DNA from 2 places in the Micromonospora sp. RTGN7 genome. Region 2 is predicted to be linked to the other one. Evidence: riboswitches for the same ligand, from Rfam matches in the RefSeq annotation. Region 2 holds a riboswitch; the other holds the start of a gene.
The links. Region 2 has a riboswitch for S-adenosylmethionine ahead of SNR22_RS22220 (ABC transporter substrate-binding protein). Riboswitches for the same ligand answer to the same signal wherever they lie in the genome.
Positions count from the first base shown of each region.

Region 1: another riboswitch for S-adenosylmethionine. It lies ahead of thrC (threonine synthase); the one in region 2 lies ahead of SNR22_RS22220 (ABC transporter substrate-binding protein).

Region 1 is NZ_JAPZLF010000023.1:49,723-54,125, forward strand. It holds gene SNR22_RS25445 (winged helix-turn-helix domain-containing protein) at 497-730, shown strand; gene SNR22_RS25450 (hypothetical protein) at 828-1,541, opposite strand; gene SNR22_RS25455 (hypothetical protein) at 1,654-2,121, opposite strand; SAM riboswitch class I at 2,319-2,450, shown strand; gene thrC (threonine synthase) at 2,463-3,749, shown strand; gene SNR22_RS25465 (hypothetical protein) at 4,060-4,403, opposite strand, start outside.
Region 2 is NZ_JAPZLF010000016.1:140,707-145,109, reverse strand. It holds gene SNR22_RS22235 (N-acetylmuramoyl-L-alanine amidase) at 1-364, shown strand, start outside; partial or broken gene SNR22_RS22230 (ATP-binding domain-containing protein) at 425-601, opposite strand; gene SNR22_RS22225 (hypothetical protein) at 604-1,146, shown strand; SAM riboswitch class IV at 1,157-1,268, shown strand; gene SNR22_RS22220 (ABC transporter substrate-binding protein) at 1,542-2,432, shown strand; gene SNR22_RS22215 (amino acid ABC transporter permease) at 2,513-3,316, shown strand; gene SNR22_RS22210 (amino acid ABC transporter ATP-binding protein) at 3,313-4,062, shown strand; gene SNR22_RS22205 (NAD(P)/FAD-dependent oxidoreductase) at 4,117-4,403, opposite strand, start outside.

The DNA.
Region 1 (4,403 bases), on a different contig from region 2:
CCCCGCCACCCCGCGAACTCCCGCGCAAATTCACGGAAAGAGTGGCTATTTCCGCAGCGATAGCCACTCTTTCCGTGAATCTGTCGGCGGGTTGGGCGGGTGCGCGGGGTGGGCTTCGAGGGGCTGGGGTTTGCGTTGCCGGGTAGGTCGAGCGTGTTCTATGCACTGCGTCGGGCCCGGTGGATCGCTGGGTGTGCATAGCCTGCGTTCGCGGCGGGTGTCCGCCTGCTCCGGCTGGTCTTCCTCACGTCGGACCTCCTTGTCTGTGGGTGGGGCCGGGGCAGCGCGATGGCCCGAAGGGGGAGTCCGAGCCGGGGCACGCGCTGCCCCGGTGGTGGTGTCCGGGCGTGAGACCCGGGAGGTGAGACGCCAGGCTGCCGAGCGAGGAATCCCTTATTCGTTAGGCTAGTTCAGATACTTACCTAAGTCAACGACCGTGTTGTAGGTAAGGGTGATCCCATGGTCAGATGGTGGTGCCGAGCGAGGAGTACCACCGATGGCCAACCGAACCGCTGACTATGTTCGTGTCGTAGAGACGATCACGGCGCAGATCCGTGCCGGCGAGCTTGCCGCTGGAGACAAGTTACCCACCTACGCCCAGCTCGCCGACCAGTACAAGATCAGCGTTTCGACCGCACAAGCGGCACTGCGGATCTTGCGAGATCGCGGCTTGGTGGAGGGGCATCAGGGCAAGGGGACCTACGTTGCTGCCCTCTCAGAATCGTCGTAGATCGATCAGGTCGGTGCCGGCCTGAACCTGGTCGGCGCGGGCCGAGGGCAGGGTGGTGTCCGGAGTGCGGGGACACCACCCCGTCGGCCTCCGTTCGCTACGGCTTGTAGGCCTCATCGGTGTGGCTGACCTCGCTGAACGTGCTGCCGGAGAGCTGGTAGATGGAGGTGCGCCGGATGTCCAGCTCGGCCATGCCGCGTTCGGCGGAGCGGGTCAGCCAGACGACCTTCGCCTTGCCACCGGACACGGTGATCGAGACGACCGGGGTTCGGTCGTCCAGTTCGGCCACGCTTTGGTAGACCGGCTCACCATCGGCGTTGTGCCACACCACCAACGTGTAGAAGGTGCCGGTGCCCCCGCTCTTGAGAGCGACCGCACCGACCGCGTCCGCCGCGCCGTCGTCGTCCAGGTCACCGATTCCGCAGGCCTTCTGGAGGGTGACCGTGTCACCGTCCTCACCGGACCAGACGCCCTCGGACAGCGGGAGGTAGTCGGCGTACCCCTGGTAGGGGACCTTGGTGCTGCCGACGTGGGCACCGGCGAGCTGCTTGCAGGTCAGCGCGGGCACCTTCTTCGGCGCTGGCTTCGGCGGCGCGACGGGTGTACCGGCGACGGTCGGCTTCGGCCCGGCGGTGGGGCCCGTTGTTGCCGGGGCCGGCTCCGGGTCGTCCTCCGCCGGGGCGACCGGTTCGTCGGCGGCCGGAGCGGTGGTCGTACCCGCTGAGGAGGGCGACCCCCCGGTGTCGCCGCAGCCTGCGGTCAACAGACAGGCCAGGGCGATCATCGCGAGGCTGGGCAGGGTCCGGCGCATCGGCCAGTTCCTCTCTCGGGGGTTGAGTTGCCCGCACCGTAGCGGCCTCGCGCCACCCCGGTGATCAAGGTCCGGCCGGGCCCTTTCGACGCGGGGGCCCGACCGGCCGGACTCACCCGGTCGACCCGCCGCAGACCCGCCAGGCGTCACCCTCCTTGACCAGGCTGATGACCTTCTCCCGGTCCGCGATCTTGACGGTCACCTTGGCGCTGGTGTCGTCGTTGGTGCTCGTGTGCACCTGGGTGTCGGTGACCTTGTACCCGTCCAGGGGCGGCTCGGCCTGCCAGGCCCGGGTGAACTGCGCCTCGGTCAGTCGGGCGCGCATTCGGTCGCAGAGCCGGGCATACGCGGCCGGGTAGTTGCCCGCCTTCGCGTCGTCCAGGTACTGGGTCGCGGCGTCCCGGGCCGGGGTGATGGTGCCCTGCACGGTGCGGAACAGCCAGAAGCCGCCGCCGACCGCGCCGGTGCAGCAGAGCAGTGCCACCACGGCGACCACGATGATCACGTTGCGGGTCGACCGGCTGAGTCCACGGGACTTCGGGGGTGGCCCGGGGAAACCGGGCGTCGGGGGGTATGTCACGCGGTGAGCGTAGAAACCCCAGGCCAGCCGCCATGTAGGCCCCCCTTGGAATTGGCTGGCGGCTATGTGTCGGATGGTGGTGGCACCGATTCCGGCGGTGACGGTGTGACCAGGTCCATGTCCGCGAAGCGGCCCACCCGCTGGGAACCCCGGGTGTTGGGGCGGTCGTCACCGTAGACTCGGGCGCACAACTGAATACCTCATCCAGAGGGGCAGAGGGATACGGCCCGACGAAGCCCCGGCAACCACCCGCGCGCTCGATGACGAGCGGCGCGGACAGGTGCCAATTCCGTCCCCGCCGCAGGGTGCGATGCGGGGAAAGATGAGAGGACTTCCTCGCCATGACGTCGACTCTTGCCGCGCCCGGCATCGACACCACCGCCAGCCCCGCCCGAGCCCTGGTCTGCCGGGCCTGTTCGGCGCGCTACCCGCTGGCCGCGCAACACGCCTGCTACGAGTGTTTCGGCCCCCTTGAGGTCGACTACGACACCGCAGCCCTGGCCCGGGTCACCCGGGAGCAGATCGAGGCGGGTCCGCAGAACATCTGGCGGTACGCCGCCCTCCTCCCGGCCGGCCAGGACCCCGCCACCCGGGTGACTCTCGACCCGGGGCTTACCCCGCTGGTCGCCGCGCCCAACCTCGCCGCCGAGCTGGGCATCACCGCCCCGCTCTGGGTCAAGGACGACAGCGCCAACCCGACGCACTCGTTCAAGGACCGGGTGGTCTCGGTGGCCCTCACCGCAGCCCGGGCGCTCGGCTTCGCCCGCTTCGCCTGTGCCTCGACCGGCAACCTGGCCAACTCGGTTGCCGCCCACGCGGCCCGCGCCGGAACCCCGTCGATCGTCTTCATCCCCAGCGACCTGGAGCCGGGCAAGATCGTCACCACCGCCGTCTACGGCGGCGAGCTGGTGGCCATCGACGGCTCGTACGACGACGTGAACCGGCTCTGCGGCGAGCTGGTGGAGACCGACGAGTTCGAGGACACCGCCTTCGTCAACGTCAACGTCCGCCCGTTCTACGCCGAGGGTTCCAAGACCCTCGGGTACGAGGTGGCCGAGCAGCTCGGCTGGCGCATCCCGGCGCAGGTGGTCATCCCGATGGCCAGCGGCGAGCTGCTCACCAAGATCGACAAAGCGTTCAGTGAACTGGTCGAGATCGGCCTCGTGGAGGCCCCGGCCGGCGGCTGGAAGGTCTTCGGCGCCCAGTCGGCCGGCTGTAACCCGATCGCCACCGCCCTGCACGCCGAGCGCGACACCATTACTCCGGTCAAGCCGACCGGCATCGCCAAGTCGCTCAACATCGGCGACCCGGCCGCCGGCATCTACGCCCTGGAGGCCGTGCGGCGCACCGGCGGCTGGATGGAGTACGTCGACGACGACGAGATCCGCGAGGGCATCCGGCTGCTGGCCCGAACGACCGGGATCTTCGCCGAGACCGCCGGCGGGGTGACCGTGGCGGTGCTGCGCAAGCTGGTCGACTCCGGCCGGCTCGACCCGACGGCGGAGACCGTGGTCTTCAACACCGGTGAGGGGCTGAAGACCATCGACGCCGTCGCCGGCCAGGTCGGCCCGACGCATCACATCAAACCCTCGTTGCGCGCCGCCCGCGAGGCAGGCCTCCTCGGCTGACGGCTGCCCGAGCGCGCCGCACCCTGCGGGACGCGCTCTGCGGCTCGCCGCCGCTGAGCGACACGATGTGCGGTATGTCACGTCCTGCCCCCCGGGCCGCGGCGGGCACGACATACCGCATCCGGGGAGAACTCCCGGTCACCCGGTCGGTGGAGGTGTGGATCGCCCGGATGGGGGATCCGGCGCATCCACCGAGTAACCGACCTTTTGCCTTGGGTGAGAAAGACCCGTCGCTAAGGACTTGACGGCGATAACCGGACGGCGCAAGATGCTCGGTGCGGGAGGGCGTTTCGCCGGAGACTTTTAGTTCTTACGACCCAACGCCGGAGGCGTTGTGCGATCGTCCCTCCCGACCAACTTCCCGATTCGGGCCGGCGAGAAATTCGCCGGCCCGATCGTCGTTTCCGGTCACCGTCGGCCTGTGAGCAGCACGACCACGCTGGCCGAGCAGGGCGCGGTCGACGCGGGCAGCCCATGGGCGCAGCACCGGCTCGGCGTAGCCGCCGGCGGCCAGGCCGGCCCGCCGTTCGAAGAGATTGCCCCGGCCGTAGCTGCCGGTGAGCGTGTACGACCAGCCGCAGGCCAGCCAGTACGCCGGCCAGAACAGCGGCCCGAGCAGCGCGTACTGGCGGGTGTGCCGGGTCTCGTGGCCCA
Region 2 (4,403 bases):
CGGCTATGTCCTGCCGGTGAACAACGCGTTCGACGCCGCGACCGTCGCCGCCGTGCAGGACTGGCAGGCCCGCAACGGCATCCCGGTCGACGTCGACGCCACCGTCACGGCACCGACCTGGGAGACCCTCGCACCCGAGCTGGACAAGCACGCCACCGGTGCCCCGGTCAGCGCGGTGCAGTTCATCCTGAACGCGAAGGGTTACGCCGACGTGGCGGTGACCGGCGAGTTCGACCACGCCACCAAGAAGGCCGTCCAGGACCTCCAGCGGCTGCACGGCCTGCACCCCAACGGCAAGGTCAGCACGAGCACCTGGTGCGCGCTCGTCGGCGGCGTGGTCCGCCAGTCGTTCCAGGCGGGCTGACCGGCCCACGATCGCGGTGGGGCGGGTCCGGCGGGGTCCCGCCCCACCGTCGGGTTCCGGTCAGTCGGCCAGCACCGCCGGCAGGGGCCGGTGGTGGACGATGTCCAGGCGGGACACCGCCCTGGTCAGGGCAACGTAGAGCCGGTGCGCGCCGCGCGCCTCGGCGGCCAGGATGTCGGCCGGCTCGACCAGCACCACATGGTCGTACTCCAGGCCCTTGGCCAGAGTCACGGGCACCGGTGGCCACCCGGGGCGAGTTGGCCCGGGTGGTGCGCGGCCGACGCCCGGGCGAAGCGCCGCTCGCCGCGCTGCACCGGCACTTCCTCGACGGACTGGACCGCCACGACCCGATCACCGGCCTCAACGACGACCCCCGGGTGCTGGCGTACCACGGGATGGTGTTCTCGACCCCGAGCCTCGCCGCCCGGGTGACCGGCCATGCCGCCGTCGAGGAGGCTGCGCTGGCCGACGCCCTCGACGAGGCCACCGGCGGCACGCGCCGCGACGAGCGGGGACGACCGGCGGTCGGGGCCCGGCCCGACGGACTGACCGGCCGACTCGCGGCGGCGCAGATCGTCGCGGCGCAGCGGGTGCTGGCCCGGGACAACTGGCGCCGCCTCACCTCCGGGCACACCGCGACGCAGGCGCACCCCGAGGCGACAGCCGCCGCCGACCACGCCTTCACGCTGCTCGGCGCCGGCCTGGCTCCTTACCGGGCTGAGCCTCGGCAAGGCGTGAGCGTGGTCATAACGACTGGACGCCCGCCCGGGTGTCGTTGCTAGGCTCCCAGCAGGTCATGAGCGCCAGCGTCAAGCCCCGGCTCGCTGGCCGGCAACCCTCCTCCGCGGTGGGGTGCCCCGGGTGAAGACCAGGCACCGGCATTTCCCCGGTGCAAGCGTGGCCTGGTCCCCAGGTCAACACCGACCTTGGAGAATCATGTCTGTTCGTCCTCGCGCCCGTGGTGCCCACTCGGCCCCGCCGGCGTCGCCGTCCCGCCCCACGCTGATCCGGTGCCGGCACGTGGACCTGATGCGGGTGTGCAGCGACGGCTGTCGCCGTCCCGCGGCGCGCTGAACGCCTCCACCCCTTCCGTAACAGCCCCTTCGCGGCACCGCCACCGGCGTGCCGTGCCCGACGGCGTGCCGTCCGCACGTCGTCCTCATCCCAGGAGACACCTGTGCCATTCCTTGCTGCCCTGACCAGGTTCACCGCGCTGGGCGTCGCGGCCGTCGTCGGCGCCGCCGCCCTCACCGCCTGCGGCGACGACACCTCGGCCGCCGCCGACAACCCCTACGGCCTGGCCTCCCCCGGTGTGCTGCGGGCCGGCACGCTCACCGACGCCCCGCCGAACGTGTACCTCAAGGACGGCACGTTCACCGGCTTCGACAACGACCTGCTCACCGCCGTCGCCGCGAAGATCGACCTCAAGGTGGAATTCGTCGGCACCGACTTCTCCGCGCTGCTCTCGCAGGTCAACAACCGCAAGTTCGACGTGGGCAGCTCCTCGATCACCATCACGGAGGCCCGGAAGAAGACGGTCGACTTCGGAAACGGCTACGACTTCGGCTACTTCGGCCTGGACGTCCCGGCCGGCTCCCCGATCACCGGCTTCGACCAGCTCGCCGGCAAGCGGGTGGTGGTGGTGCAGGGCACCGTGCAGGACGACTACGCCACCGGCCAGAAGCTGGACCCGGTGCGGGTGCCGGACTACAACGGCGCGCTCAACCAGCTCAGGGCCGGCACCGCCGACGCCTGGATCGCTCCGGCCGAGATCGGCGACAAGTCGGCCGCCGACAGCGGCGGCAAGATCAAGGTGGCGGCGAAGCAGCTCAGCTCGACCCCGACCGCGTACGCGGTGGCCAAGGGGAGCGACGCGCTGCGCGAGGCGCTGAACAAGGGCCTCGACGAGGTCATCGCCGACGGTACGTGGAGCCGGTTGCAGGCGCAGTACTACCCCGGCCGACCGGTCCCGGCGGACTTCACGCCGGGCAGCGGATCGGCGCCGGTGCCGAGCGCGTCGGCGGCGCCGTCCGACTCGGCCGCGCCGTCGGCGTCGGCGTCCTCCTGAGGTACGCCCGCGCCTGACAGTACGGATGACGGGCTCACGGTACGGATGACCGGCGAGCGGGGCGGACGGGAGGACGACTGATGGATCCACTGAGCACCCTCTGGGAGACCTTCTTCGACTGGGAGTCGATGCGGGCGGCGCTACCCGAGATGCTGACCGTCGGGTTGCCCAACACGCTGATCCTGGCGATCTCGGCCGCCCTGCTCGGCTCCCTGTTGGGCATGCTGCTGGCGGTCGCGGGCATCTCGCGTACCCGCTGGTTGCGGTGGCCCGCGCGGGTGTACACCGACGTCTTCCGCGGCCTGCCGGCGGCAGCGACGATCCTGCTCATCGGCGTCGGCCTAGCGCCGCTGGGCATGCAGGTCTGGGGCCCGAACCCGTACCCGCTGGGCATCCTGGCGCTGTCGCTGATCGGGTCGGCGTACATCGGGGAGATCTTCCGGGCCGGAATCCAGAGCGTGGAGGCCGCGCAGTTGGAGGGGGCCCGCGCGCTGGGCTTCTCCTGGGGCGAGGCGATGCGCCTGGTGATCATTCCGCAGGGGGTCCGGCGGGTGCTGCCGGCCTGGGTGAACCAGCTCATCGCCCTGATCAAGGACTCCAGCCTGGTGTACTTCCTCGGCCTGGTGGCCAGCCAGCGGGAGCTGTTCCGGATCGGGCAGGACCACGCGGCGACGACGGGCAACGAGTCGGCGCTGCTGCTGGCCGGCCTGCTCTACCTGACGCTGACCGTGCCGCTGACCCACGCCGTGAACTGGATCGACCGGCGGCTGCGCCAGGGCCGACCGGCGACGGCCGAGGACGACGGCGGGCTCGCGCTCGCCGGCCAGACCGCGCTGCCCGGCGAGGCCGGCGCCCGCGCGACGACGGAGAAGGATGCGCGATGAGCATTCCCACCGGCACGACAACCTCGGTCAGCCTGAGTGTGCGCGACGTCCACCTGGCCTTCGGCGCCAACCGGGTGCTGCGCGGCGCGAGCCTGGACGTCGCCCGGGGCGGCACGGCCTGCGTCATCGGGCCGTCCGGGTCGGGCAAGTCCACCCTGCTGCGCACCGTCAACCGGCTCATCGAGCCGGACCGCGGCGACGTGCTGTTGGACGGGCGCAGCGTGCTCGGCGACGACCCGGACGCGCTGCGCCAGCGGATCGGCATGGTGTTCCAGCAGTTCAACCTCTTCCCGCACATGACGGTGCTGCGCAACATCACCCTGGCGCTGCGCCGGCTCAAGCGGCTCGGCGAGGACGAGGCCGTGCAGGTGGCCCGCGCCCAACTGGATCGGGTCGGGCTGGCCGGCAAGGCCGACGCCCGGCCGGCGCACCTCTCCGGCGGGCAGCAGCAGCGGGTGGCGATCGCCCGGGCGCTGGCGTTGCAGCCGCAGGTGATGCTCTTCGACGAGGCGACCTCGGCGCTGGACCCGGAGCTGGTCAAGGGGGTACTGGCCATCATGGCGGAGCTGTCGGCCGGCGGGATGACCATGGTGGTGGTGACCCACGAGATGGGCTTCGCCCGCGAGGTCGCCGACACCGTCGCGTTCATGGACGGCGGGGTGGTGCTGGAGGCCGGCGAACCCGCCGCGATCTTCGAGGCCCCCGAACACCCACGGCTACGCCGCTTCCTGGCCCAGGTGCTCTGAACCCCTTCGCCCGGCGGGGTGCTCGGGCCACCCCGCCGGGACGGAGGATCCGGGTCAGCCGGTGGAGCGGCCCACCGTCGACGCGGCCCGGGCGCGGTGGGCGGCGACGGCGCCGGCGATCTCCTCGGCGATCAGGTCGGCATTGATCGCCGCCGCCGCCCGCATTCCCGCCGCCGCCGCGCCGATGACCTGGGCCTGGATGTCGGCGATGTTGCCGGCCACCCAGACGCCCGGTACGGCGGTGGCGCCCATCGCGTCGGCGGGCACCTGGCGGCCCATGACGTATCCGCCCATCTCCACGTCGACCGGGGAGAGCCCGAGGCCGGCCAGGACGGCGGAGC